4 regions of the Bacillus sp. PK6-013 genome follow, and region 1 is predicted to be linked to each of the others. Evidence: riboswitches for the same ligand, from Rfam matches in the RefSeq annotation. Region 1 holds a riboswitch; each other region holds the start of a gene.

Region 1 (7,484 bases):
GCCTTCTCCGTATTTGCCGAAGCCGATGCCGGGCGCTGTGACGACATTCGCTTTTTCGAGAAGCAGATCGGAAAAAGCCTCAGATGTATACCCGTCAGGGACAGGCATCCAGGCGAAAAAAGAACCTTGCGGAGCATCCGCGTGCCAACCGATTTCGCGGACCGCACGAATCCATACATCCCGCCTTTTTTCGTAGCGCTCATTTTGCTCCTTGACACACGCTTGGTCTGATAGAAGCGCGGCTGCCGCGGCGTCTTGGACCGCTTTAAAAAGGCTGACATACATATGGTCCTGATAAAGGTTCAGCGCTTCGATCACAGATGCGTTGCCAACTGCAAACCCGACCCGCCATCCAGCCATATTATACGTTTTGGAAAGCGTGTAAATTTCGATTCCTGTGTCTTTTGCCCCCTCCGTTTCGAGAAAGCTGACAGGCCTCTTGCCGTCGTAGCCGATCGCACCGTAGGCAAAATCGTGGACGACGCAAATTCCGTTCGACTTGGCAAACCGGACAGTCTCTTCGAAAAAAACAGGCGTGGCTTGGGCACCGGTTGGATTGTTTGGATAATTTAAATACATGAGCTTCGCATTTTCTTTCACTTCCTTCGGAATCCGGCTGTAGTCAGGCAGAAACTGATTACCCGCTGTAAGCGGCATCGTTGCCATGTTCGCTCTTGCCAGCTCAACGCCCGACCAGTAGTCGGGATAGCCGGGATCGGGAACGAGCACGGCATCCCCCGGATTTAACAAACATTGCGGAAGCTCGACAAGACCGGCTTTTCCGCCGAACAATACAGCGACTTCGCGTTCGGGATCGAGCTCTACACCGTATTCCCTTCGATAGAACGCGGCTGCCGCCTCCTTGAGTGAACGGCTGCCGCGAAAGGAGGAATACTGATGGTTTTCAGGGTTGCGAACGGCTTGCGCCATTGTATCAACGATGTGATCAGGTGTCGGCTGATCGGGATTCCCCTGGCCGAGATTGATCACATCATGGCCGGCGGCGATTTTTTCATTCACCTTTTTCACCAAGGAAGCGAAAAACTGCTCAGGCAGCTGTTTCAGCACATCTGAAAGCTCAAATTTCATATGATTCACCCGCTTTTGAAAAATTCTTGAAATGATAGTCCATCATCATATATTGTTAAATGTAAAATGTAAAGAAAAAAATGAGGTGATCCAGATTGAAGCTGACAATTTCATGTCTGCAATTCGATATCGCATACGGCAATCCTTCTGAAAATTTTAAAAAAGCGGAGCAGCTGATCGAACAGGAAAGCCGAAAAGCGGATGTTCTTCTCCTTCCCGAGCTGTGGACGACGGGTTATGATTTAAAAAATCTCGGCTCCATCGCAGATGAAGAAGGCAGGCAAACGAAGAGATGGCTGCAGGAAACGGCAAAAGCAAACCGTGTCCATATCATATGCGGCTCTGTCGCCGTTAAGAAAAAAAGCGGTGTGTACAATATCATGTACATCGCAGACAAAAACGGACATTTGATCAAAGAATACAGCAAAGCTCACCTTTTCCAGCTGATGGACGAACACCTCTATTTGTCAGCGGGCTCAGGCGACGGGAGCTTCGAGCTTGAAGGGATCCCGGCTGCGGGGTTTATCTGCTACGACATCCGTTTCCCGGAATGGATCAGAAAACATACGAAGGAAGGTGCGGGCATCATCTTTGTATCGGCGGAATGGCCGCTCGCCCGCCTCGATCACTGGCAAAGCCTTTTAAAAGCCAGAGCGATTGAAAATCAGTGCTTTGTCGCAGCCTGCAACCGAGCGGGAAGTGACCCGGCAAACGAATTTGCGGGCCACAGCATCATCATTGATCCGCTCGGCCGCACCCTCGCTGAAGCAGGGAGCGGTGAAGCCGTCATCAGGACCGAAATCAACCTCGGGGACATTGAAAAAGCGCGGGGGCAAATTCCGGTTTTTGAGGACATTCGCAGAGATTTATATTAAAAAAGTGTTGACAAGAAAACTGAGATGCTGGTAACATTTTCAGCAACTGACCGAACTGAAATTTCAAAATTTTATATTGATTTCTCTTATCGAGAGTTGGGTGAAGGACTGGCCTAATGACCCCAACAGCAACCGACCGTAATACCATTGTGAAATGGGGCGCGAAATTCTGCGCCGCTAGGGCACGGTGCTAATTCCATCAGACTTTGAATTCTGAGAGATAAGAGAGGCGAACGCGACAAATCAGCCTCTTTCTCTCGATGAGAAAGAGGCTTTTTTATTGTTAACGACATTTAGGGGGAATCACACATGACCGTAACGAAAACCGCAGCATACGAAACTTTGACCGAAAGCTCCGCGGCCGCGCTGGCCGTCCGCCTCGGGCTTTTTCCAAGCAAAAGCACCCTGACATGCCGGGAGATCGGGGACGGAAACTTGAATTTGGTCTTCCGCGTGTATGACAAAGAGCAGCAAAAAGGGCTGATCATCAAACAGGCGGTGCCTTATGCGAAAGTCGTCGGCGAAAGCTGGCCGCTGTCGCTTGACAGGGCGAGAATCGAAAGCAGTGCGCTGATCCGCCAAGCCGAGCATGTCCCGCACCTTGTCCCGAACGTGTACTATTCTGACACCGAGCTTGCCGTTACCGTATTGGAAGACCTTTCTCACTTGGAAATCGCCAGAAAAGGACTGATTGACGGGAAGGATTATCCGCACCTGTCGGAAGACATCGGAGAATTCCTTGGAAAAACACATTTTTACTCGTCTGAATATGCACTTGACCCAACAGTTAAAGGGCGGCTTGTGAAGCAGTTTACGAATCCGGATCTGTGCGGTATTACAGAAAGCCTTGTGTTCACAGACCCTTTCTTTGATCATGAGACAAACGATTTCGAAGAAGAGCTTCGCGATGAAGCGGAAGATCTTTGGCGCAATGAAGCATTAAAAATTGAAGCGGCAAAACTGAAACAGCGCTTTTTGTCCGCAGAGGAAACGCTGATCCACGGCGACCTTCATACAGGCAGCATTTTCGCAAGTGAAGAAGCCGAAACGAAAATCATCGACCCTGAATTTGCGTTTTTCGGCCCGATCGGGTTTGACATTGGACAGTTTATCGCCAACCTGCTGCTGCACGCGCTTTCCCGCGAAGAAAACAGGCGGGCTCCTTTATACCGCCATGTCGAGACCGTCTGGCATACGTTCAGCCGGACATTCAGCGAAGCATGGGAAAACGATGCTCTTGACGCTTGCAAAAATGAGAAAGGACGCCTTGAATCAGTTCTGAAGCAGACGTTTGAAGACACAGCAGGCTTTGCCGGCTGCGAAATGATCCGCCGGACGATCGGCCTTGCCCATGTGGCGGACCTTGAAACAATCGTTCCGTTTTCCCGGAGAATCAGCCAAAAAAAGCTCGCCCTTAAAATAGGCGCAGCATTCATAGAAAAACGCAGCGGTTTCCGGACGCCAAAAGACTTGATTGAAGCGTTTCGGAACGCGCTTAAGGAGTGAATGACATGCCTGAACAATTTGCGGTGCCCCGCTCTGTCGAATGGGAAGAAGCATCGGTAAAAATTCTGAACCAGCAAAAGCTTCCCGAAAAGACGGAATACCTGCACCTCACAACAAAAGAAGACGTCTATGATGCGATTCAAACGCTGAAAGTAAGGGGTGCACCTGCCATCGGCATTACAGCCGCCTTCGGACTCGCCCTTTGCGCACAAAGCATCGATACATCTGACGTTTCCGCGTTTCTGGTGGAACTCGGAAAAATCAAAGATGAACTCAATCAGGCAAGGCCGACAGCCGTCAATTTATCCTGGGCTCTCAATCGGCTGGTAAAAAGTGCGGAGGACGCAAAATCGGTCAATGAAGCAAAAACAAATCTGATCCATGAAGCTATTCAGATCCAGGTTGAAGACGAAGAAACGTGCCGGCAAATCGGACAGAATGCACTGCATTTGTTCAAATCGGGTGACAGCATCATGACCATCTGCAATGCCGGCTCGATTGCGACAAGCAGGTACGGTACGGCCCTTTCCCCATTTTATCTTGCCAAAACAAAGGACCTCGACCTTCATATTTATGCCTGTGAAACGAGGCCTGTCCTGCAAGGGGCGCGCCTGACGGCGTGGGAGCTTATGCAGGGGGGAATTGACGTGACGCTGATTACAGACAGCATGGCTGCCCATACGATGAAAGAAAAAAACATTTCAGCCGTCATTGTCGGAGCGGACAGGATCGCAAGAAACGGAGATACAGCCAATAAAATCGGAACATACGGCTTGGCAATCCTCGCCAAAGCCTTTCAAATCCCGTTTTTTATCGCCGCTCCCCTGTCAACTTTTGATGTTTCGATTTCATGCGGCGACGACATTCCGATTGAAGAACGCGATCCGGATGAAGTCAGGCTGATAAACGGAACGCAAATAGCTCCGCAAGAGGTGCCAGTGTTCAACCCTGCTTTTGATATCACGCCGCACGATTTAATCTCTGGCATCATTACGGAAAAAGGGATTATCACAGACAGGTTTGAAGAAGAAATTGAAGCGCTGTTTTCCGCTGAAGCCCTTACTTAGGCCGCTTTAGCGGATTTTAATCGATTTGATGATGTCTTTCTTCTGCTCTTCGGTCAACACGTGCAGCTTGACGAACAATTCCGCGTATCCTGCTATTTTGTTCGGGCGGTTCGTTTTCACTTATTCGTCCTCCTTTTTTACCAAGACCAACATTTTTAACTTAATAAAATTATATGTCGCTGACGAAAAAAAGAAACGGCGTGCTCGTATATTATTTTCCCTTATACGCAATATTTTCGATGTCGAGCAGCACCGCTTTTTTATCCGTTTCATTTCCGGAGTACCCCGTTAAAGAACGATTTTTGCCGATGACACGGTGGCACGGGATCAAAATCGGCAGCGCATTTCTTTTATTGGCCTGGCCGATTGCGCGAACCGCTTTCGGATTCCCGACGGCGCACGCGATATCTAAATAGCTCCGTGATTCACCGTACGGGATCAACTGCAGCGCCTCCCACACTTTTTTCTGAAACGGGGTTCCATCCTGGCGGAGAGGAAGGGTGAACGTCTTCCGCTCCCCCCTGAAATATTCTTCGAGCTGGCGCTTTGCCTCCTTCAACAATTCCGTTTCGGTCCGGCGAAGCTCCAAGCCGTCTTGCTGGAGCTGTTTTAGTTCATCTTTTTCAAATAGCAAATGCGTAATGTGGTGATTTTCCTCGACAATGTAAGCTTGTCCAAAAGGCGAGGTCATTTCAATATAAAAGCCCACGATGCGATTAAGCCTCCTCCTCATGATGCTGTCTGATCGGGAGAGTCAGATGGAATGTCGTGCCTCTCCCTTCTTCACTTTCAACTTCGATTTTTCCATTATGCTCTTCAATAATTTTATAACTGACCATGAGCCCGAGTCCAGTGCCCCGTTCTTTTGTCGTGTAAAAAGGTTCGCCGAGCCTCTTCAATTTGTCTTCTGTCATGCCGATTCCTTCGTCAGCAAGCGAGATAATGATATGGTCGTCTCCTTTCGGTTTGATCGACACATATACGTTGCCTCCGTCAGGCATCACTTCAATCGCATTTTTCAAAATGTTGATAAATACCTGTTTCAGCTGATTCGGCTCGCAATAAATCAGCGGAATGCCGCCTTCGCACTTCAGATGCATCTGAACGTTGTCAAGGTTTGCCTGTGCGTGCAGCAAATCCATTGTGTCCTGCATGATTTTGACGATATTTTTTTCTTCATACATAATCGCCTGCGGTTTTGCAAGGATGAGAAACTCCGTAATAATCGATTCAATCCTTTTGAGTTCTGATGTGATGACATTAAAGTAAAGCGCGTGATCCTCATTTTGGATGCTGCCTTTCAGCAGTTGGATAAATCCCTTTAGCGCCGTCATCGGGTTGCGGATTTCATGGGCAATTCCGGCTGCGAGTTCGCCGACGACGTGAAGGGTATCAGACTTGCGGAGCCGCTCTTCAAGCTCTTTTCGTTCTGTCACGTCTCTGAGCATCGCCAAGTTCATATTTTGAATGATATTTCTTTTAAATGAAAATTCAAGAATCCGTTTTTGGTCGCTCAGCAGGAATGGGATGTCATTGTCCATTTCTTCTAAGGAAATCGTTTTAGCGGGAGAAGCTGCGTTTTCTATATGATAGCCGGAGATGACATCAAGTAGATTGGACGTTTTCAGCTGTTCAAGAGGGGTGCTGAGAATTTTTCCGGCAAGGGGGTTCGCATCGATAATGTCGTACTGGTTGTTGAAAAGAACGATTCCGTCCATTGATCCGTTGAATACTTTTCTGAACTTCAATTCGCTTTCCCGCAATTCTTGTTCCATTCGTTTTCTGTCGCTGACATTTCTTAAAATGGTTAGGTCCTGGCTGTCGAACATGATCCGTTTTGACGTGAACTCAAGCTCTTTATATTGTCCGTTTGCCATACGAAACAGCAGTTCCGCCCGGATTTCCCCTTTTTGATCATACTGCTTTTGAATGGCATGGTACCTCTGATCGGTTTGATCAATAAAATCGGTCATCTTCTTGTTGAGAAGCTGTTCCATCGGCAGTTCGAAGATTTTGCAGGCCGACTGGTTCGCTTTGACGATGCGGCCGTCGTTATTCATCAGTATAATGGCATCCATCGCATTTTCAAAGACTTCTCTAAAGCGTTCTTCGCTTTTAAACAGCTGTTTTTCCATCGAGCGCTTCTCGGTAATATCCCTCATAATCGACATGTAAAAGCCGTTTAAAATGTTCGAGGTTATCGTAAGCTCAAACAGCCGGTCTTCTCCTGATCTGAGCCGGACAGGAAGCTCCCCTTTTGCTTTCCCTCTTCTGAAAAGAGCATTCCAGATTTTATCGAGCCGCCCCTTGTTTTCAGGGGATACGAATTGAGACAGCTTCAGTTTTGAAAGCTCTGTTTTTTCAATTTCGAAGCTCTGGCAAAACGAATGGTTCGCATCGATGAAACAGCCTTGTTTATCAAAGATGACGATTCCTTCAACCGCGCGGTGAAACAAATCTTTAAACAGCTTTTCATTAATGGTGCGCTCCCGCTCCAATATTTTTTTCGATGAAATGTCCCTCATGACGACAAAATAGCAGTCTTCACCGATTCCTTTGCTTGCAGTAAACTCGATATATTTGACAGATCCGTTGTCAAGCCTGATGGCCACTTCTTTTTTCGCATATCCCCGCTCCAAAAAGCGTTGAATGCTCTGGTTCAGTTCATCCGGCGGGACGGCGTGCAGGAAGTCGAGCGCCGACCGGTTCAGCAAATTCTTTTTTTGGCTTTGCAGAATTTTGCAGGCGGCATCATTCGCCTGGATGATGTTCATCTGTTTATCCAATATAAAAATAGCGTCCAGCGTCCCGTTAAACAGCAGCTCATACTGATACAAATCCGCTTTCAGCTTGGCGTTCTCTTTCTTCAGTCTGTTCAGCTGGTTTTGCAGATTTAAGGATTCATTCAAATCAAGAGTTTCCTCCATTTATTACACTCCTTCTTGAA
Region 2 (7,484 bases), 1.7 Mb from region 1:
GCGCAGTGGTCTTCAAGAAGCTGAAGCACGTAATCTTTATGGATATATGCGTCTGTCTCGCTCTCTTTAATGATGTTCACGGCCCAGTCATGCATTTCGTTTTTCAGCCAGTGGCGGATCGGCACAGGGAACCCTAGCTTTTTGCGGTTTAAGACATGATCTGGAACGATGCCTTCCGCCGCTTTTCTAAGCAGATATTTTGTCGTGCCGTTTTTCGTTTTCAGCTCTTCCGGAATTTTGGAAGCCGCTTCAAATACGACTTTGTCCAAAAACGGAACGCGGAGTTCCAGTGAATTGGCCATCGTCATTTTGTCGGCCTTCAGCAAAATGTCACCGCGCATCCATGTGTGGATATCGACATACTGCATTTTGTTAATTTCGCTGTAGGACTTGCTTTCTTCAAAATATGGCTTTGTCACGTCACAGTAAGAGAGGTTGCTGTCATACTGGCGAAGAAGTTTTGATTTCATGCCTTCTTCAAAAATCTTTGCGTTGCCGATATATCTCTCTTCAAGAGGTGTACAGCCCCTCATTAAAAAGCTTTTCCCTTTCATTCCTTCCGGCATCGCTGAAGCTACGTGCAGAAGCATCTTTTTCAGCGGGGACGGAATTCGTTCAAACGGCTTTAATGAAAGCGGCTCCCGGTAAATATTGTAACCGCCGAACAGCTCATCTGCTCCTTCTCCGGACAAAACAACCGTAACTTGCTTCTTCGCTTCCTTCGCGACAAAATACAAAGGAATTGCAGCAGGGTCTGCCAACGGATCATCCAGATGCCAGACGATCTTTGGAAGCTCGTTCATATATTCTTCAGGGGAAATGATCGCGCTGAAGTTCTCCACGCCGACCCTATCAGCGGTTTCTTTCGCAACGTCAACTTCGCTGAAGCCTTCATGTTCAAAGCCGACAGAGAACGTTTTTAAGTTGGGATGAAATTGCTTCGCCACCGACACGATAAAAGAAGAGTCGATGCCTCCGGAAAGGAAGGAACCTACAGGCACATCGCTTCGCATATGGACTTTTACGGAATCAAAGATCGCGTCTCTTACTTCCTGAACAAGCTTGTCTTCTTCGGTCTGAACAGGCTTGAATTGAACTTTCCAGTATGTTTTAAATTGAATATCCTCGCCCGGGCGGACAGTAAACTGATGGCCCGGTTCTACTTTTTGCACCTTTTTGTCAAGCGTCTCAGGCTCTGGTACAAATTGGAATGACGTATACTGCTGAAGCGCTTTTTCATTCAATTCCAAATCGGCATCAACAGCCATCAGGCTCTTTCTTTCTGACGCAAAATAAACATGGCCGTCCGTTTTCGTAAAATAGAGCGGCTTAATGCCGAACGGATCGCGCGCTCCGTATAGGAGCTGTTCTTTTTTATCCCAGATTAAAAAAGCAAACATTCCGCGCAGCTTGGAAGCAGCTTCCTGTTTGTAGTGGCGGTAAGTCGCAAGCAAAACTTCCGTATCTGAATCGGTTTTGAACTCGTATCCTTTTGAAATAAGTTCGTCTTTCAGTTCTATATAGTTATAGATTTCTCCATTAAAAATAATCCAATAGGAATCATCTTCATAAGACAGAGGCTGTCCTCCGTTTTCCACATCGATGATGCTGAGCCTTCTAAATCCGAAGCCTACATGCTCATCATGATAGTACCCATCATCGTCCGGACCGCGGTGTACAATCATTTCATTCATTTGTTTAATCAGTTCTTCCTGGGCTGCTGTCTCGGATGATGGGCGATGATTGAATACCCCTACAAATCCACACATAGTATTGCCTCCGATTTTTTAAATTTCGTGCAGAAATCAAAGTCTGCTTCTTGATTAGACAAGTGTTTAAAGAAAAACGTTTCACATCCGCCCGCTTTTTGCCATCGAAAAACAAAGCCGCTTATGAAAGCGGCTATGCGGTTGTTATTCTCCTAATGCATCTTTCTTCAGCTGATCTGCTTTGTCTGTGCGCTCCCAAGGCAGATCGAGGTCGAGGCGGCCGAAATGTCCGTAAGCTGCCGTTTGTTTGTAAATCGGACGGCGAAGATCGAGCATTTTAATAATGCCGGCAGGTCTTAGATCAAAGTTTTTGCGAACCACTTCGATCAATGTTTCTTCACTGGCTTTGCCTGTACCGAATGTATCGATTGAAATGGATACCGGCTGTGCGACACCGATCGCGTAGGCAAGCTGCACTTCACAGGAATCAGCAAGGCCTGCGGCGACGATATTTTTCGCTACATATCTCGCAGCATAAGCTGCAGATCTATCAACCTTTGTCGCATCCTTACCGGAAAACGCTCCGCCGCCGTGACGGGCATATCCGCCATAGGTGTCAACGATGATTTTGCGTCCTGTTAAACCGGCATCCCCCTGCGGTCCTCCGATAACAAAACGGCCCGTAGGATTAATGAAGTACTTCGTGTTTTCATCGATCAGCTCTTTTGGCACTACCGGGTTGATGACATGCTCTTTCAGATTGCGCTGAATTTGTTCAAGCGAAATCTCAGGGTGATGCTGAGTCGAAATGACAATTGTATCGATGCGAATCGGCTTGTTGTTCTCATCATACTCAACAGTTACCTGTGTCTTTCCGTCCGGACGAAGATACGGCAGAATTTCCTCTTTGCGGACTTCTGTCAAACGGCGAGACAATTTATGAGCAAGCGAAATCGGCAGAGGCATAAGTTCCTTTGTTTCGTTGCAGGCAAAACCGAACATTAAACCTTGGTCTCCGGCTCCGATCGCTTCAATTTCAGCGTCGCTCATTGCTCCTTCACGCGCTTCAAGCGCCTGGTCGACTCCCATTGCAATATCTGGCGACTGTTCATCTATAGACGTTAAGACCGCGCAAGTTTCGGCATCAAAACCGTATTTTGCACGTGTGTAGCCAATTTCTTTAATCGTTTCGCGGACTGTTTTCGGAATATCGACGTAAGTGGACGTCGTGATTTCACCGCTTACCAGCACCAATCCGGTTGTCACAGATGTTTCACAGGCAACGCGGGCATTCGGATCTTTCTTTAAAATTTCGTCTAATATACTATCCGAAATCTGGTCGCAAATTTTGTCCGGATGTCCCTCCGTAACTGACTCTGATGTAAATAACCGACGGTTTTTGCTCATTTATGTTTCCTCCTGTATATGAAGATCAGCCGTGATCTTAAGTATGATACGGATCTCGTCCCTCTTGATTATATGACGATACTCGGGCTTCATACGCTCTCGTTTTGAAACAATTTCCATATGCTATTCTTGACGAGATTCTAAGTCAAAATTCCTCTTAATAGAATTTTTCCTGACTGGCTGCCCGGCTAGACCTTTCACGTCCTGTGAAAAACGCCCAGTACCTTCCTCCTGCTTGATACTCGGCTAAAACCTTTCACGTCCTGTGAAAAACGCCGAGTACCTTCCTCCTGAAGGCAGTTTTTTTAGCAATTTTTGGATCTCAATTTATGCAATAAAAAAACCTTTTCCTATTCGCTGAGGAAAGGGTCTGGTATTGCGTGCCTTTCACTCTTATCGCTCAAGGTATTGAACACCTTGCATCAGGTTAGCACCGTAGTTGTCTCAGAAACTGTTTTTTTCCATTAATAAGAGAAACCGGTTGCTGGGTTTCATTGGGCCTGTCCCTCCACCAGCTCGGGATAAGAGTATCCGCTCAATGAAATATCTTATCTTAAAATGGCTTGTTATGTCAATATCGGCCGCAATAAATTTAAACTTGTCTTTCGAGAAAAAACCCGAACGAAAAATGAAGAAACGGTATAGACTATAAGAGTAAATGTGTTATACTAATTCTACATTAATGTTATACACATTAAAAAACACGCAAAGGAAGGTTTTTTATGAATTCTGTAGATTTAACAACTGACTTACAAACGTTATTAATGGGCGAAAACGTTCAGCTGAACTTATCCGTTCCCCTTTTGGTTGAAAAAGTCCTTGAACGCAAAGAAGGAGTCTTAACATCTTCCGGAGCCGTGCGGGCTACAACCGGTACATACACCGGCCGCTCGCCAAAAGACAAATTCATTGTGGAAGAAGCGAGCACAAAGGACAAAATCGATTGGGGCGCAGTAAACCAGCCGATTTCAGAATCCGCCTTTGACCGGCTGTACACAAAAGTGCTCAGCTATTTAAAGGAACGCGATGAATTGTATGTATTTGAAGGGTTTGCAGGAGCAGACGAAAAATACCGGCTTCCGATTACAGTTGTCAACGAGTTCGCCTGGCACAACCTGTTTGCAAGACAGTTGTTCATCAGACCTGAAGAACATGATAAAAAACCTGAAGAACAGCCGTTTACGATTCTTTCCGCTCCGCATTTCAAAGCCGATCCGCTCATTGACGGGACCAGATCTGAAACATTTATCATCGTGTCGTTTGAAAAGCGTACGATTTTAATCGGAGGCACCGAATATGCCGGCGAGATGAAAAAATCGATTTTTTCTATTATGAATTATCTTCTTCCTGAACAAAACATTTTACCGATGCACTGTTCGGCAAACATTGGCGAGGAAGGCGGAACAGCTCTCTTCTTCGGATTGTCAGGCACAGGAAAAACGACGCTTTCCGCCGATCCGAAACGGAAGCTGATCGGTGACGACGAACACGGCTGGTCCAGCACAGGCGTTTTCAACATTGAAGGAGGCTGCTACGCCAAGTGCATTAACTTAAGCAAAGAAAAAGAACCGCAGATTTACAATGCGATCCGCTTCGGTTCCGTTCTTGAAAATGTCGTGGTTGACGGCAAAACCGGGGAGCCGGACTATTCCGACGCATTCTATACGGAAAACACGAGAGCGGCTTACCCGATTGATGCGATTGACAACATCGTCAAGCCGAGCATCGCAGCACACCCGCAGACCATTGTATTTCTGACGGCAGATGCTTTCGGCGTGCTTCCTCCGATCAGCAAGTTAACGAAAGAACAAGCCATGTATCATTTCCTGAGCGGATATACAAGCAAGCTCGCCGGCACCGAACGCGGGATCACCGCTCCTGAAGCCACATTCTCGACCTGCTTCGGTTCCCCGTTCCTTCCGCTCCCTGCACATGTGTACGCTGAAATGCTCGGAAGAAAAATCGATGAACACGGCGTCAGCGTCTTTCTCGTCAATACAGGCTGGACCGGCGGCGGATACGGAACAGGGGAAAGAATGAGCCTCGCTTATACGAGAGCGATGGTTCAGGCTGCGATAGAAGGAGAACTGGATAACGCCGAAATGAAGACTGACCGCATTTTCGGACTTCATTCACCGGTCCATGTTCCGGGTGTGCCTGATCAAGTGCTTGACCCGGCTAAAACTTGGACAGATGAAAACGATTACGAGGAAAAAGCGATCCACTTGGCGAATGCATTCAAAAAGAATTTCAAAAAATTCTCTAATACCGAAAACATTGAAAAAGCCGGAGGACCGCTCGTATAACTCAACCCGCTTGCAGCAGCGCAGGTATTCTGCGCTGCTGCAGTTTATTAAAAATCCGCTTCGCCTGTCAGCGGCCGATGCCATTTTCTGGACAATGATTAAAACGACAATCAAGCACGGCCTGTGATAAAACGCTTCCAATTCGCGGCTGTTATTATTTGAAAATACAGACTTTTTTTATTTTTAACAAAAGAAATCTTTCATATGATAATATGATAAAAACATTTGTATATATCAGGAGGACACATCTATGAAATTTGGATTACTGCCGAGAATTATGACGGCAATTGTTCTTGGTGTTATCGTCGGAAGCTTTGCTCCGCTTTGGTTTGTCAAAACAGCCGCTACTTTCAATGATATTTTTGGAAACTTCATTAAATTCGTCATTCCTTTTATTATTATCGCTTTTATTATTCCCGGCATCGGACAAATCGGCCGCGGCGCCGGAAAAATCCTTGGCATTACAGCAGGTATCGCCTACACGTCAACCATTTTTGCCGGCCTCCTGGCGTACCTTGTCGGATCAAATCTTCTCCCCGCGATCATTTCCGGCCATCAGCTGCAGGAATTTAAAAATCCGGAAGAAGTTTTGCAAGCAGGATTTTTCACCATTGAAATGACGCCGTTTATGAGCGTGATGAGCGCACTGATTTTTGCTTTCATCATGGGAATCGGAATCGCTTATCTGCCCGGAAAAACATTAAAAAACGCATTCGATGAATTTCAAACGATCGTTGAAAAGCTGATATCATATATTATTATTCCGTTACTGCCTGTTCATATTTTCGGTATTTTCACCAATATGACGTTCGGCGGTCAGGTGCAGACAATCTTATCCGTATTTGCTAAAGTTTTCGTGATGATTATCGTGCTTCACCTCGTCATACTTTTGATTCAGTACTCCGTTGCGGGCGCTGCAAACGGCAGAAATCCGCTGTCGCTGTTGAAAATCGTGGCGCCGGCATACTTCACTGCGCTCGGCACACAATCGTCAGCGGCAACGATTCCCGTCACGTTGAGACAAGTCAGAAAAACGGGAGCAAGCCAAAAAGTGGCTGACTTCGCCGTTCCGCTCCTGGCCAATATTCATTTGTCAGGTAGCACGATTACACTGACGAGCTGTGCAATGGGCGTAATGATTCTAAACGGTCAAACACCGACTTTTTCGATCATGATGCCGTTCATTTTAATGCTTGGCGTCACAATGGTCGCAGCGCCCGGTGCCCCGGGGGGTGCCGTTATGGCCGCGGCCGGACTGCTGCAGTCGATGCTCGGCTTTAATGAAACCAGCGTATCATTGATGATCGCACTTTACCTTGCTCAGGACAGCTTGGGTACAGCAACGAACGTGACAGGAGACGGCGCTCTCACCATGCTGATTCACAGGCTGACTTCCAAAAAAGGAATCGGAAAAGAGGAAGATGTGCCTGCATAATACAGAAAAGCCAAGGACGCTATCCGCGCCTTGGCTTTCTTTAATTCGTCGAATTTAATGATACGAGCCTGTATGTTAAATGAGTCCGTCCGTCTGACCATTCAAGGCGCTCCGCCTGCGCGGTGCCGGTAATGTCGCCCCGCTTAGTCTTTCTGACTTCAAGCGGCACATGAAGAGGGTAAACCCGATAACCTTCTTTTTCAAGTGTAAACACATTTTCCTCAACCCGTGTTTCTTTTCCTTTTGTCACAATCATTGTATTAAATTCAACTGGCATTCCCACCTAAAGTCCCCCTCCTTTTCTCTTTTCTTTTAGTTTACCATAACTTGTCCAAGGCCGGCTTTTCATCCATTGAGACAATTCTCTTACAATCCGCCTATTTTCCCGCGGAGGAAAATAGTGGGTATATCGACTGAAATACCACGTATCCACAGACTTGTTTCTTTGCAGAAGTTCGCGTTCTAGACGCCGCGCATGCTCGATGGAGACATTTTCATCGTTTGCTCCGTGGATCAAAAGCACGGGCGCTTCGATCTTCTCCAGCTCGTCAAAAGGCGTCCTCCATTCGTACGCTTCAGGAACCTTTTCAGGCGTCCCGCCGATGACCCGCTTCATCATCCGCCGCA
Region 3 (7,484 bases), 1.9 Mb from region 1:
CGGCGTTTTGGAACAGGAAAAGTATCTGCTGAGAAACGCCAAAAAAATCGCGCTCATGATCGCGGGACTCGCCGCGCAAAAATATGGAAAAGCGCTCGACCAGGAGCAGGAAATCCTCGTGAATATCGCCGACATTGTCAGCCAGGTCTACGCCATGGAAGCAGCTATTTTGCGTACAGAAAAAGCCATCCAGGCAACCGGGGAAGACAAAAACGCCCAGAAAATTCTTTATACGCAGATTTTTGCACAAGTTGCCTTTCAGGAAATTGAAAGCCATGCCAAGGAATCGCTCATTGCGATGGAATCAGGTGATTCGCTGCGGATGATGCTGTCCGCGCTCCGCAAATTGACGCGCTTTACGCCTGTCAATGTCATTGAGAAAAAGCGCCAGGCAGCCAAGGGAGTCTTTGAAGCTGAGAAATATATCGTTTAAACGAAAAGCCCTGCTTAGGCGGGGTTTTTAGCTGTTATAGAATGGAGCACGGTTTTAGGTTTTTCATTCGATCTGTGTTAAAATTACCTCGATTAAATGAGAGGGGTGTGTATGTATGGCTTTGGATTTTTACTGGTATCCGAAATGCGGGACATGCCGCAAAGCGAAAAAATGGCTTGAAGACCATGGCAAAGAAATCAATGGGATACATATCGCAGAAGAGCCGCCAAGCAAGGAAAAACTGAAAGAGCTCTACGAGAAAAGCGGGCTTGAATTGAAGAAGTTTTTCAACACGAGCGGACAAAAATACCGTGAACTCGGCTTAAAAGACAAGCTGCAAAACATGTCTGAAGATGAGCAGCTGGAACTGCTGGCTTCGGACGGTATGCTGATCAAACGCCCGATTGCGACAGACGGCAGTAAAGTAACGGTCGGTTTTAAAGAAGATCAGTTTAAGACATACTGGTTATAACCCATCAAAATATGATATCTTCAATGTAGGATCGATTAAAACACTTTATGGAGGGGTTAGCATGAGCACACCGAAAGAGTTGCGTTATTCAGAAGAACACGAATGGGTGAAAACAGAAGGAGATAAAGTCAGAATCGGCATTACAGACTTCGCCCAATCCGAACTTGGAGACATCGTATTTGTCGAGCTTCCTGAAGTGGGAGACGAAATCAAAGCGGACGAGCCTTTTGGCAGCGTTGAATCCGTAAAGACCGTTTCTGAGCTGTATGCCCCGATCAACGGAAAAGTGGTCGAAGTGAACGAAGATCTGGAAGACAGCCCTGAATTCGTCAACGAGTCTCCGTATGAAAAGGCTTGGATGATTATCGTCGAGCCGTCCGATGCTTCTGAAATCGAAAATCTGATGACAGCCGAGCAATATGAGGACATGATAAAAGAAGACTAAGGATTATTCAGGATAGCCATGTGTCGTTTGGATACTCTATATCAAGAGGGGGTGTCCAAATTGACGCTGAAAAAAGAACGTATTGATATTACAGAACATGTGGAAAGCCGATTAAAAAACGGCGGAATGCAGCTGTACCATGAGAATGAGCTGATCGGCCGAATGACCGGAAAGGATCAATACGAGTTGAAATCTGGATATTCATTCCAAGATGAGAGATTTTACAAAACGGCGGATACCGTAAGCGGTCCGGATGCTAAATATGTAGACTGTGATGACCACCAAGGCTGGTGTTAATCAAGTCAGGCGGTGAACATTCACTGCCTTTTTTTACAAGTAAATCTTTAAAGGTGATCCATATGCCGGAAAATGAAAAAGTCATGATCGTCGAAGGGAAATCAGATAAGCAAAAAGTGAAGCATGTCATCGAAGAGCCCGTGGATATCATTTGCACAAACGGAACGATCAGCCAGGCAAAACTCGATGAATTCGCCGAAACGCTGTTTGATAAAGACGTTTATATCCTGGTGGATGCCGATGAATCAGGGGAAAAGCTCCGCCGGCAGCTGACGAGGGAGCTCCCCCAAGCTTCGCATCTATACATCGATAGGGTATACAAAGAAGTCGCTTCCGCCCCGAGTCAGCATGTTGCAGAAATATTAATTCGTTCAAACATCCGGGTACATACAAAATATTTATTATAAAACGTATTGAGGTGCGGTTCAACAGATGCAAGAACTCCAAGAAAAAGAGCTAAAACGGCTTGAACATGAGACCTGTCTTCTATATGTATACACGCCGTTCTGCGGAACGTGTCAGCTGGCCGGAAGAATGCTGGAAGTCGTTGATGAAATGATAAAGGACATTCCTTTTTATAAAAACAATCTCAATTATTCCCCGGCATTTGCCAAGCAGCAGGAAATAGAAAGCGTTCCATGCTTTATCCTTTACAAAAACGGGCAAGTCGTCAAAAAAGAATACGCTTTTCACTCCGTTTCCTACTTATACGATACGATTAAACAAAATGTTGTGGATTAAGGGCGGTTTTGACATATTTCTCGGGAAATAACCAGCAAAAACTTGTCGAGCAATTCCTAAAGGAACTCCTGCGGCAGACAGAGAATCTGTAAGTATGACCAATTTACAGGAGGTTATACAGTTGGAGAAAATGGGATTGATAGAAAGAGAGGACAAGGCTCTTTTTTTAAAACCTCTATTATCGACAACGGCTTTGCTGATTACGTTTCAAGGCGAGAAAGAAGCTTTTACGTTAGCGATCAACGAAAAAGGGGAAATGGAAAAATCTTCTCTTGCAGAGAAAGCTCATTTGACCTTTTTTGGAGAGCAAAGCGAGATTATTGACCTTCTTCACGGCGATATTTCATTGCAGCATCTCGTACAGCGCGGCACTGTTCAAGTAAAAGGCTCATTCAGAGCTTTATTGAAGCTTGAAGCGATTTTATGGCTGACGGACGGCTTTTTTAAAAACAGCGATCTTTATTCAGAGACATTTTAAAAATTTGAAAAATCGGCACATTCCGTGTAAAAGTCGGACAGAGACGAGCGTTTACGTTCGTCTCTTTTCGCCGTAGGCCGATTGTCTTACGAAAAATAGTTGACAACTATTTTTTCGCATGATATCCTACTTTAAGAATTCCGATCATAATAATCAAAAAATAAATATATGATTCTCTTATCCAGAGAGGTGGAGGGAAGTGCCCTATGAAACCCGGCAACCATCAACACGTGTTGAAATGGTGCCAATTCACACGAAGCGTTATGCTTTGAAAGATGAGAGAAAGGCCCAGACTATTCAAAAGCCTTTCTGCTCATGTGTGCAGAAAGGCTTTTTTCATTGTTTGATCAGGGATTTAGACAACTATGAGAATTGAGCAAGAAAGCAGGTGATGGCTTTTGATAAATCTTCAAAATGTTTCAAAGATTTATCGGTCAAAGCATGGAGATGTCAATGCTGTCCAGGATGTCACCCTTACGATTAAAAAAGGTGAAATCTTCGGAATTATTGGATATAGCGGAGCTGGAAAAAGCTCCTTGATCCGTCTTTTGAACGGACTTGAACAGCCGACTTCAGGCACGGTTGAAGTAGCCGGCAGAACAATCAGTGAGATCAAAGGGAAGAAGCTGAGGAATGCAAGGCAGGAAATCAGCATGATTTTCCAGCACTTCAACCTATTGTGGTCAAGAACGGTCCGCGACAATATTGCGTTTCCGCTGGAGATCGCCGGTGTCAGCAAAGCAAAACGTCTGAAAAGAGTCGCTGAACTGATAAAGCTTGTCGGACTTGAAGGCAAGGAAAATGCCTACCCTTCACAGCTTAGCGGAGGCCAAAAGCAGCGCGTCGGCATCGCTCGGGCGCTCGCAAACAATCCGAAAGTTCTCTTATGCGATGAAGCGACATCAGCGCTTGATCCACAGACGACTGACTCGATCCTGGGTCTTCTGTCCGATATCAATGAAAGGCTCGGACTGACCATTGTCCTGATTACTCATGAAATGCATGTCATCAGGAAAATCTGCCACAGAGTGGCCGTCATGGAAAACGGAAAGGTCGTGGAAGAAGGCGATGTGCTGAACGTATTCCTCAAGCCGCAGGAAGAAATGACAAAGCGCTTTGTTCAGCAGGTAACAGAACCGGTGGAAACACAGGAAACGCTGAAGCATTTCCTCGAAGAAACGACATCCGGGCGGACGATCAAGCTCACCTTCGTCGGTGAAGCGGCCGAATCGCCGCTGATCACACAGATCATTCGGAAGTTCGATGTTGAAGTCAACATCCTTCAAGGCAAAATCTCGCAAACTCAGGACGGCGCATACGGTTCATTGTTCATTCATGTCGACGGATATGAAAACGAGGTCAATGATGTGGTCGATTTCATCAAGAGCCGTCAAGTAGAAGCAGAGGTGATCACGAATGTTTGAAAAACTGTTTCCAAACGTAGATATGGAGCAGCTGTGGGAAGCTACGTATGAAACGATATATATGACAGGAATTTCCCTATTGTTTGCTTTTATCATCGGAGTGATTCTCGGTATGCTGCTGTATCTGACTTCAAAAGGAAACATTTGGCAGAATCGAGTCGTGAACGGTGTAATCTCGGCAATCGTCAATGTGTTCAGGTCTATTCCTTTTATTATATTGATTATTTTGCTGCTTGGTTTCACAAAGTTTTTAATGAACACGATCTTGGGGCCGAACGCCGCACTTCCGGCTTTGATTATCGCATCCGCTCCGTTCTATGCCCGCCTGGTTGAAATCGCTTTGCGCGAAGTTGATAAGGGCGTGATTGAAGCGGCAAAATCGATGGGAGCCAAAACATCGACGATCATATTTAAAGTGCTCCTGCCCGAATCGATGCCGGCCTTGATCTCTGGCATTACGGTTACGGCGATTGCACTGATCGGTTCGACGGCGATGGCCGGAGCAATCGGTTCAGGCGGACTCGGGAACCTTGCCTATGTAAACGGTTTTCAGATGAACAATCCCGATATTATACTCATCGCCACTATTTTCATCTTAGCTATTGTGTTTATCATCCAGTTTATCGGGGATTTTATAACAAATAAATTAGACAAACGTTAGGGAGGACATCAACATGAAAAAAGGTTTATTAACAGCTTTATTCATCATTTTTGCAGGCGTTTTAGCCGCTTGCGGATCTTCCAGCAGCGAAGGGGATAAAGACAGCAAAGTCATCACAGTCGGAGCGACGCCGACGCCTCACGCTGAAATCCTTGAAGAAGCAAAGCCGCTTTTGAAAGAAAAAGGCTATGAGCTTAAAATCAAAAATTTCACGGACTACAAACTGATCAACAAGGCGCTTGCAACGAAAGATCTCGATGCGAACTACTTCCAGCACGTCCCGTATCTTGAACAGGAAATGAAAGAAAATAAAGACTACGATCTTGTTAACGTCGGCGCGGTACACCTTGAGCCATTCGGCATTTACTCTAAAAAGTATAAATCTTTAAAAGACCTTCCTGACGGTGCAAAAATTATTATGAGCAACAACGCCGCTGAACAGGGCCGCATGCTTGCAATGCTTGAAAATGCCGGACTGATCAAGCTGAAATCAGGCATTGAAAAAGTGGATGCGACAGTAAAAGATATTACAGAAAACAAGAAAAACCTCAAAATCAAAAATGATGTGGCGCCTGAAATGACGGCAAAAGCATACGAAGCCAATGAAGCTGACGCAGTGTTCATCAATGTGAACTACGCGATCCAAAACAAGCTCAATCCGAAAACTGATTCAATCGAGCTTGAGTCTCCAAAAGACAATCCTTACGCTAACATCATCGCCGTCCGCAAAGGCGACGAAGATTCTGACAAGGTGAAAGCTCTGATGGACGTATTGCGCTCTGAGGACATTAAAAAGTTCATCGACAAAAAATATGAAGGCTCTGTCATTTCTGTTTCTGAGTAAATGAAAGAACACCCCGGTTTTGGAGAAAACCGGGGTTTTTTCGCGTATTTTTTGAAAAGAGGCTCATAATAAAAAAAGACTACCAACTGAAAATGGAGGAACAAAACGTGAATCAGCATGAATCAGAAAGCATTATCGAATCCGCACTGCATGAATATAAAGCAGGGATCGGCATCTTTTCCGAAAAAATGCCCGGAATTGCCGCCAAATACAACGAATTTACAGAGGAATGCTTTAAAAAAGGCGCGCTCAGCGAAAAGGATAAGCAGCTGATCGCACTGGGCATCAGTGTTAATACACAGGATGAATATTGCATTATTTATCATATCAAGGGCTGCCTGGATTGCGGAGCGTCGGAGGAAGAAATTCTTGAAGCGGTCGGCGTAACTGCGGCATTTGGCGGGGGCGCGGCCATGAGCCAAGCTGTCACGCTCGTTCTGCAGGCGATGGAAGAATTCCAGCAAATGAAGCATTGATTTTTCATCCGTGAAAGCATATTGAAAGCACACACATCTTTGAAGAGTTTGTATATAACTGGTACTATGAAAGAAAATCTCTGAAAGGATGATTCATTATTTGTTCAAGCCAAGATCAGCTTGACCTTGAATTCACGGCCGAAATGGAAAAAGCGATGCACAAGTCGCATGGAATGGGGTACGAGGAGTACAGCAGAAGCCATGTGAACCGGCTTGAAGTTGAGAAAAGGCGCGAAGAGCAGCATCAAAAAAGCAAGCAGATCGTATCAAATTTACCCATGATCGGATAAAACGAGGGGGGCGGATGTCAATCCGTCCTTCTATATGTCTTTAGAATCCGCTTGACCATAAGTGAAGGAAAAGGTAAAATTTAAATATGAATATATGATCATATATTAAAAGGAGGATTTATGATGGCTCATTCTCACGATCACACAGGTCACAGCCACCATGGCAGCCGATCAGCCAATCAAAAAGCGCTCTACATCAGCTTCGGTTTAATTTTTACTTTTATGATCATTGAAGTGATAGGCGGGATATTGACGAACAGCCTCGCTTTGCTGTCGGATGCGGGACATATGCTCAGCGACGCTGCAGCGCTTGGTTTCAGCCTCTTGGCGTTTAAAATTGGGGAAAAGGCCGCAACTGTGAGCAAAACATTCGGCTACAGGCGCTTTGAAATTTTGGCTGCGTTTATCAATGGCATCACCTTGCTTTTGATTTCACTTTATATCTTTTGGGAAGCGTACAACCGCTTTTTCAGCCCGCCGGAAGTCGCCGGCAGTGGCATGCTGGTGATTGCAACGGTTGGTTTGTTCGTCAACATTGCTGCAGCCTGGATATTAATGAAAGGCGACACAAGCGGGAATTTAAACATGCGGAGCGCATTTTTGCACGTCATCGGCGATATGCTGGGATCTTTCGGCGCGATTATCGCAGGCCTCCTCATGCTTTTCTTCAATTGGAATATCGCCGATCCAATCGCAAGCGCCGCCGTCGCGGCTTTGGTTCTTGTCAGCGGGTGGCGGGTGACGAAAGACTCGGTGCATATATTAATGGAAGGAAAACCGAAAGACATTGATGCGGAAGCGCTTAAAAACGGCCTGCTTTCCATTCCGTCAGTCAGAGAGGTTCACGATCTCCACATTTGGTCGATCTCATCTGATATGCCGTCATTAAGCTGCCATATCGTGGCAGACGAAAACAGTGACAG
Region 4 (7,484 bases), 210 kb from region 1:
CGGTGTCCCCCGCTTTTAAGCTTGAAGCTTTTTGCTCGTCAACAGGCAGAGCGATCGGAAGCGTCCATACTTCGCCGCTTGACAGTCTCATATTTTCGACAACGGACAGATAGTCTTTCTCTGTCATAAAGCCTTGGATCGGGCTGTACGCACCGATTCCGATCAGCTCCAAATCTGAAAAAGCCATTAAATCCAGTTCTATTTCCTGTGCGATATGTTGAAAATCGTATGCTTCATTGACGCGGTTAACCAATACACCGCCGTGTGGTGCTAAACTCATAAACTTGTTTCCCCCTACTTTGTGTTTAAATTCCTCCGCCTTGTTCATGGACGGAGCTGTGCTCTTTTTTGACTGCTCTCATCAGGCTGATCGTCCCGACAGATGCCAGAAGGACGCTTGTGACGACGATGAGAGCATAATAGTCTCCTTTTAATAAAAGGCTGACCAGCATATAAGACAGGCTTAATGAAAGGAACGGCGAGACGACCCATACTTTCAGCATCGTTTTGACCACTTGTTTATGAAAGACATTGCCGCCGTTTTTTGCCATTCCCATCCCTATAATAGAAGATGATGTGACTTGCGCAAGCGGAACCGGCAAACCGAAAATCGAACTGATGATGACAAGCCCGGCTCCTGTTCCGGAAAGGATGATCCCCTCTCCTTTTGAAAATTTCGTTATTTTTTTGCCGTTTGTTTCAAGAACGCGCCTGCCCAGTAAAAGGGCGCCCAGCGCGACAAACAGTCCGCCGTAGAGCGTTCCTTCCCCGACTGTCAAAACATGCGCCGCCACCAGAGGTCCGACAGCATTTGCGACATTGTTCATGCCTGCTGAGAAGGCTTCAAAAAACCCGGTGATCAACAGAATGACCGCCAAAACCTTTGCTTTCTTTCCCGAGGCTGGACGTTTGATCGTTTTTTTCATGATGTTTGCCATCGCAAATGTAAAGGTAAAAGCGACGATTGGTACAACGACCCAAAATGAGACGATGACAAGCAAAGATTTCACATATAAAACCTGGTAAGCGACACCTACTCCGACAACAGATCCGACCGTCACTTCACTTGTCGAAAGCGGGATACCGAGTACATTTGCGATAAAGAGCGACAGTGCCGCCGAGCCGATAATAATGCAGACGATTTCAAGCGAAATCACCCGTTCGGGAATGATGCCTGAGCTGATCGTTTTCACGACGTTTCCTCCGCCGATGACGGCGCCCGAGAGAACGCCTGCTGCACAGATTATTAGTGCGTGAAACTTCTTTTTGACGGCTTCAGATCCATAGGCGATTCCCATTGAAGCAGCTGCACCGCTCGCTCCGATATTCATCGCAAAAAACATGCTAAATAAAATGGCGGCAAGTTCCATGACTCATCTCCTTACTCGTGTAATCCGCATTCTGTTTTAGCCGATCCGTTCCAGCGGCCTGATCGAAGATCATCCATTGTAAAGGCCGGAGAGGTGCACGGAGCGCAGCCGATGCTCGGGTAGCCTTGATCATGAAGCGGATTATACGGGAGATCGTGCTTTGTCACATATCTCCAAATATCCTTCCACGTCCAATGAATGAGCGGACAAACTTTGATAGACTTGAATTTTTCATCTTTGTTCAAAAAATTCGTTTTGCTCCGCCCGGGCGATTGCTCGCGGCGCAGGCCCGACAGCCACGCCGGGTAGCCTGAAAGCGTCTCGCGGAGAGGAATGACCTTCCTCATTTCACAGCAGGAATTCGGAGCGGTCTTCCATAGTTCGTCCCCATATTCTTTCGCCTGCTCTTCGACGGTAAGCTCCGGTGTTTTCATGATAATCTGAAGGCCTGGATATCGTTCTTTGACAGCGTCGATCGTTTCATACGTTTCTTTAAAATGAAATCCCGTATCAAGGAAAACGATGACCGCATCTTTTTTCACCTTATAAATCAAATCGATCAGGACGATTCCCTCAATTCCGAAGCTGCACGCATATACAAGCTGATTTCCGTAATGTCCGTACGCCCATTTCAAGACGGACAGCGCTCCTTTATAAGAGTCATCTTCCTGAAAAGAGATATTTGGTTCTTCCCATGTGCTGTAAGTAAAAATTTTCGGTTCCCCCTTTTTTCGCCAACAAAAAAACGGCTTCCAGCAGAAAAAAACTGTGAAAACCGCCTCTAGTTTGTCTAGTCAGCTATTTCAATCTTATTTTTTCATTTTTTTCGATTTGAATGACTTTGCCGTCCTGAACAACGAATGTGATCGATCCGTAATTCATGTCTTTCAGCATGTCTTTCATTTTGATGATCACCTTTTCAAGCTGTTCATCTGTCTTCACTTCTAGCTCCTCCTCTGCCCCTAAAAATTAAAATCTTTCTTCCAAATTTGAAAGAAAGACGAGGAACTCCGCTATTCCTTATCTCTCAAAATGAGGGCATTTTGCTGGAAGTAGCACCTTACGCTTCACACGCAGGTTGCCGGGTTTCATCGGACCAGTCCCTCCACCGCTCTTGATAAGTTTGCTTTTGTTATTTTAAAATTTTAGCACAATTCGAACAAAAGTCAACCCGACTTTTTTTATAGGATTAATAAAAAATAAAAATAATCCGATTTTACTATTTTTAAATCTGTAAAAAGACGCAAAAAAAGCCGTTCTCCCATTAGGAGAATACGGCTTTTATCATTAATCCATCCAAGACTTGCTTTCAGGATCCGCCTTCCATTCTTTCAGTTTGGCGGCATCCTGTTCGCTGATATATCCGCCGGCAAGCGCAGCCTCTGTCAATGTATCGTAATCAGTCAGCGTACGGTATTCAACGCCCGCTTCGCTGAAGGCGGCGGCAGCTTTAGGAAGCCCGTAAGTGAAAATGGCGGCGACGCCGAGCACTTCACATCCCGCCTCTGTGAGAGCGGCTGCCGCTTCAAGGACGCTTCCTCCCGTTGAAATTAAATCTTCAATTACAACGACTTTTTGTCCTTTTACAACAGCGCCTTCAATTTGGTTTCCTTTGCCGTGCGCCTTCGGTTTGCTTCTGACGTAGCACATCGGCAGGCTCAGCCTGTCGGCGGCAAGCGCGGCATGGGGGATTCCCGCAGTTGCCGTACCGGCGATCATTTCGGCTCCGGGAAACTTGTCTTGAATCAGTCCGGCAAGCCCTGAAGCTATATCATCCCTTACTTCCGGATATGAAAGCGTCAAACGATTGTCGCAGTAGATGGGCGACAAGATGCCGCTCGCCCATGTAAACGGCTCGTTCGGGCGCAGGAAAACCGCTTTGATTCTTAATAAATGGTTTGCAATGTCTGTTTTCATGCCTTGGTTCCCTCCCACTCATGTCCTATTTTTCTGTAGGCTGACACAGGATCTTCCGCCTGTGTAATCGAACGGCCGACAACGATCGCCGACACGCCTTTTTCCCTTGCGTAGCCAGGCGTCGCCACCCGGACCTGGTCGTTGTTTTTGTCATCCGCCATGCGAATTCCGGGTGTCACGGTCAGAAAATCTAAAGACGCGGCCCGGTAAATGTGTTCGGCTTCATGGACGGAGCAGACGACACCGTCAAGTCCGCTTTCTTTAGCCAACTTGCTGTAGTGAACAACTGTATCGAGAAGCGGCGTTTCAATCAGCAGCTCTTGCTGAAGCATTTCTGAAGACGTGCTTGTCAGCTGGGTCACAGCAATTAATGAAGGGCGTTTTCGGCCTGCCGGAGTCCCCGCTTCAAGGCCTTCAAGCGCCGACTCCATCATTTGCTTTCCGCCTGCTGCGTGCACATTGACAAGGCTGACGCCAAACCCCGCCAGCCTTTTCATCGCCTTGTATACGGTCGTTGGAATGTCGTGGCATTTTAGATCAAGGAAAATGCGGCAGCCGCGCTCCTGTAACTTTTCAAGGATGGCCGGCCCTTCCTGATAAAAAAGCTCCATGCCCACCTTCACGAAAAGCTCTTCTCCATGAAACCGGTCCAAAAACGCATATGTTTCCTGTGCTGATGCAAAATCAAGCGCGATGATGGGCGGCGTATGTTTCATCCTTCCAGCTCCTTCCGATACACTCGTTCAACGAACGGTATCCGTATTTTTCTAAAACGCGCGGCAAATCGGCGATGATTTCGGGACAAACAAACGGATTAACAAAGTTTGCGGTGCCGACGGCGACTGCGCTCGCACCCGCCAGCAAAAACTCAAGCACATCTTCCGCTGACTGGACACCGCCCATGCCGATGATCGGAATGCTGACTTTTTGGCTGACTTCATGCACCATTCTGATGGCCACCGGTTTAACAGCAGGGCCTGATAATCCGCCGGTTTTGTTCGCCAAGATCGGCTTTCCCGTTTTTAAGTCGAGCCGCATCCCGATCAGGGTGTTGATCATCGTCAAACCGTCCGCTCCCGCTTCTTCTATGGCAAGAGCGATGTCGGTAATATTCGCGACATTCGGCGACAGCTTCACATAGACGGGAACGCTCGCAACCTCTTTCACCGCTTTCGTCAGCTCACTGGCCATTTCCGGCTGCGTACCGAAGGCGATCCCTCCCGTTTTCACGTTAGGACAGGAAATATTCAGCTCGAGCGCATGAACATTCGGTGCTTTGCTGATTTCTTCAGCCACTTCAACATAATCGTCGATCTGCGAGCCGGCGACATTGGCGATAATCGGTGTATCGAACTGTTCGAGCCACGGCAATTCGTGTTCCATGACAGCCTCTAAACCCGGATTTTGCAGACCGATGGCATTAAGCATGCCGGCTTGCGTCTCGGCGACGCGCGGCGTCGGATTCCCGAAGCGCGGTTCGCTCGTCGTCGCTTTAATCATGATCGCACCGAGACGTGAAAGATCGTAAAAGTTCGCAAATTCTCTCCCAAATCCGAAGCAGCCTGAAGCCGGCATGATCGGATTTTTCAATTGAAGGCCCGGCAAATTGACTTCTAGCATCATAACAGCACCTCCTGGGCTTTGAAAACAGGACCGTCAAGGCATACCTTCACATAAGATGTTTCGCTTTCTTCCGTATGGCAGACACAGGCAAAGCAAGCGCCGATCCCGCATCCCATGCGCTCTTCCATTGACAGATAAACCTCTTTATCCGGATAGCGCTGTTTTAAAGCTTTCAGCATCGGTGTCGGTCCGCAGGCCATTATGCAGTCAAACTGAAGCCCCTCGTTTTCAATGACATCTGTAACAAATCCCTTTGAACCTCGGGTGCCGTCTGCGGTTGCCACATACACACGCCCGAAACGGCTGAATTCCTGTTCGTAAAAGACGTCTTTTGCAGAAGCAAATCCTAACACATGGATCGCGTGCACCCCTCTATTTGTCAGCTGTTTGCTCAGCTCGTAAAGCGGCGGAACACCGATCCCCCCTCCGACAAGAAGAGCCGTTTTCCCCGGTTCAAGCGATTCAGCCGGAAAACCGTTGCCGAGCGGACCAAGGACATCGATCTGATCTCCTTCCTGTTTTAAAGACAGGAGACTCGTGCCTTCCCCATCCTTGCGAAAGATGATGGTCACCTGCCGGGCGGCTCTGTTGATGTCGGCGATGCTGATCGGCCGCCTCAAAAGCGGCGTGAGGGAATCTGAGACCTTGATGTGAAGAAACTGGCCGGGAGCGCCGCAAACTTCGGCAATCTCCCCTTCCAGTACCATTTGATAAATATGATCCGCGATACACTTGTTTGAACGGACTGTCATATACCCTTTTCTCATCTGACGGCCGCCTTTTGCTCAATTCTAATCGCCGGCATATGATCGGCGCGGAAGCTCATGCTTTCAAGCACCCGCAAAATCGCTTCCGCCGTATCAAGGGATGTCAGGCAGGCAACGCCGTTTTCAACGGATTCGCGTCTGATTCTGAAGCCGTCCCTTGCCGGCTGCTTCCCTTTTGTCAGCGTATTGACGACGAACTGCGCTTCCCCGTTTCGAATGACATCAAGGAGATTTGTGCCTTCTTCGCCGATTTTCCCGACGGTTTTAACAGGTACGGATGCGTCTCTTAAATAGCCGGCCGTTCCTTCCGTAGCCAATATTTTATAGCCGATCGCATGGAACCGCTTGGCGATCAATAGACCTTCCTCTTTATCTTTATCAGCAACTGTCAGGAGAACAGAGCCGTAATTCGGAATTTGGATGCCTGAAGCGATCAGTCCTTTGTACAGCGCTTTTTCCAAAGTGCTGTCTTTGCCCATGACTTCCCCGGTCGATTTCATTTCCGGTCCGAGCGTGATATCCACTCTCCTCAGCTTTGCAAACGAGAAGACCGGCACTTTCACATATACGCCTTCCTGCTCTTTTTGAAGGCCTTCAGTATAGCCCATATCGGCAAGCTTCCCGCCGAGAATCACTTTTGTTGCGAGATTGGCCATCGGAATGCCGGTGATTTTGCTGAGAAACGGCACCGTGCGGCTCGATCTCGGGTTGACTTCAAGGACGTAAACCTCATCTTTTGAAAGGACAAACTGAATGTTGAGCAGGCCGACGATGTTTAAGCCTTTTGCAAGCTTAATCGTGTATGCTTCAATCTTTTTCTTGATGTCCTCTGAAAGGGATTGCGGCGGGTAAACGGCAATCGAATCCCCTGAGTGGACGCCGGCCCGTTCAATGTGCTCCATAATCCCCGGAATGACGACCGTTTCACCGTCAGAAATCGCATCCACTTCAATTTCCTTTCCGGTCAAATATTTATCGATCAAGACAGGGTGCTGCGGATTGATTTTCACTGCATTCTTCATATAATGGAGAAGCTCTGTTTCATGGTAGACGATCTCCATCGCACGCCCCCCAAGTACATACGATGGGCGGACAAGCACCGGATAGCCGATGTTGGCTGCGATTTCAACAGCGCCTTCCACAGATGTCGCCGTTTTTCCGAGCGGCTGAGGCACATGCAGCGTTTCAAGCGTCTGTTCGAACTTGTCGCGGTCCTCGGCGCGGTCCAAATCCTCAAGGGATGTTCCAAGAATGGCGACGCCCCGCTCCGCGAGCTCGTCGGCAAGGTTGATCGCAGTCTGTCCGCCAAACTGAACGACGACGCCTTTCGGCTGCTCCAAATCGATGATATGCATGACATCTTCAACAGTAAGCGGCTCAAAGTAGAGCTTGTCGGAGATGCTGAAATCCGTTGAAACCGTCTCAGGATTGTTGTTAATAATGATTGCTTCATAGCCGGCTTCTTTGATCGCCCAAACCGAATGCACAGTCGCATAATCGAATTCGACCCCCTGGCCGATCCGGATCGGGCCGGAGCCAAGAACGATAACGCTGTTTTTGTCTGTTCTGACCGATTCGTTTTCCTCTTCATATGTGCTGTAGAAATAAGGTGTCTCCGATTCAAATTCGGCCGCACATGTATCAACCATTTTATAAACAGGCGTGATGCCTGTTTCTTTTCTAAGATCATAAAGCTTTCTTTCAGGCATCTCCCAGAGAAGGCTGATGAAGCGGTCTGAAAAACCGAGCTCTTTCGCTTCTTTCAAAAGACCTAGGTCGCCGCGCCCGGCTTTCAGCTTTTCTTCAA

The links. A riboswitch is a leader RNA that binds a small molecule or an ion and turns the genes downstream of it on or off. The one in region 1 is predicted to bind S-adenosylmethionine.
Region 2: it holds a riboswitch for S-adenosylmethionine, as region 1 does, so the genes downstream of both, metK (methionine adenosyltransferase) here and mtnK (S-methyl-5-thioribose kinase) in region 1, are expected to answer to the same signal.
Region 3: it holds a riboswitch for S-adenosylmethionine, as region 1 does, so the genes downstream of both, metN (methionine ABC transporter ATP-binding protein MetN) here and mtnK (S-methyl-5-thioribose kinase) in region 1, are expected to answer to the same signal.
Region 4: it holds a riboswitch for S-adenosylmethionine, as region 1 does, so the genes downstream of both, M1E03_RS13000 (YezD family protein) here and mtnK (S-methyl-5-thioribose kinase) in region 1, are expected to answer to the same signal.

Annotation. Positions count from the first base shown of each region.
Region 1 covers NZ_CP096417.1:2,792,862-2,800,345, forward strand. The annotation lists gene M1E03_RS14105 (pyridoxal phosphate-dependent aminotransferase) at 1-1,089, opposite strand, end outside; gene M1E03_RS14110 (carbon-nitrogen family hydrolase) at 1,185-1,964, shown strand; SAM riboswitch class I at 2,048-2,191, shown strand; gene mtnK (S-methyl-5-thioribose kinase) at 2,274-3,470, shown strand; gene mtnA (S-methyl-5-thioribose-1-phosphate isomerase) at 3,476-4,537, shown strand; gene M1E03_RS14125 (hypothetical protein) at 4,544-4,657, opposite strand; gene M1E03_RS14130 (methylated-DNA--[protein]-cysteine S-methyltransferase) at 4,749-5,246, opposite strand; gene M1E03_RS14135 (PAS domain-containing sensor histidine kinase) at 5,254-7,464, opposite strand.
Region 2 covers NZ_CP096417.1:1,094,389-1,101,872, reverse strand. The annotation lists gene asnB (asparagine synthase (glutamine-hydrolyzing)) at 1-1,769, opposite strand, end outside; gene metK (methionine adenosyltransferase) at 1,914-3,116, opposite strand; SAM riboswitch class I at 3,507-3,644, opposite strand; gene pckA (phosphoenolpyruvate carboxykinase (ATP)) at 3,839-5,422, shown strand; gene M1E03_RS05585 (dicarboxylate/amino acid:cation symporter) at 5,673-6,857, shown strand; gene M1E03_RS05580 (DUF2584 domain-containing protein) at 6,898-7,140, opposite strand; gene M1E03_RS05575 (alpha/beta hydrolase family protein) at 7,141-7,484, opposite strand, start outside.
Region 3 covers NZ_CP096417.1:866,955-874,438, forward strand. The annotation lists gene M1E03_RS04270 (acyl-CoA dehydrogenase family protein) at 1-433, shown strand, start outside; gene M1E03_RS04275 (arsenate reductase family protein) at 549-905, shown strand; gene gcvH (glycine cleavage system protein GcvH) at 967-1,350, shown strand; gene M1E03_RS04285 (YusG family protein) at 1,411-1,647, shown strand; gene M1E03_RS04290 (toprim domain-containing protein) at 1,710-2,054, shown strand; gene M1E03_RS04295 (thioredoxin family protein) at 2,080-2,388, shown strand; gene M1E03_RS04300 (SCP2 sterol-binding domain-containing protein) at 2,510-2,866, shown strand; SAM riboswitch class I at 3,041-3,148, shown strand; gene metN (methionine ABC transporter ATP-binding protein MetN) at 3,265-4,290, shown strand; gene M1E03_RS04310 (methionine ABC transporter permease) at 4,283-4,951, shown strand; gene metQ (methionine ABC transporter substrate-binding lipoprotein MetQ) at 4,965-5,795, shown strand; gene M1E03_RS04320 (carboxymuconolactone decarboxylase family protein) at 5,888-6,271, shown strand; gene M1E03_RS04325 (cation diffusion facilitator family transporter) at 6,685-7,484, shown strand, end outside.
Region 4 covers NZ_CP096417.1:2,580,898-2,588,381, forward strand. The annotation lists gene sat (sulfate adenylyltransferase) at 1-280, opposite strand, end outside; gene M1E03_RS12990 (inorganic phosphate transporter) at 306-1,370, opposite strand; gene M1E03_RS12995 (phosphoadenylyl-sulfate reductase) at 1,382-2,083, opposite strand; gene M1E03_RS13000 (YezD family protein) at 2,169-2,285, opposite strand; SAM riboswitch class I at 2,388-2,494, opposite strand; gene pyrE (orotate phosphoribosyltransferase) at 2,658-3,287, opposite strand; gene pyrF (orotidine-5'-phosphate decarboxylase) at 3,284-4,003, opposite strand; gene M1E03_RS13015 (dihydroorotate dehydrogenase) at 3,972-4,907, opposite strand; gene M1E03_RS13020 (dihydroorotate dehydrogenase electron transfer subunit) at 4,907-5,677, opposite strand; gene carB (carbamoyl-phosphate synthase large subunit) at 5,674-7,484, opposite strand, start outside.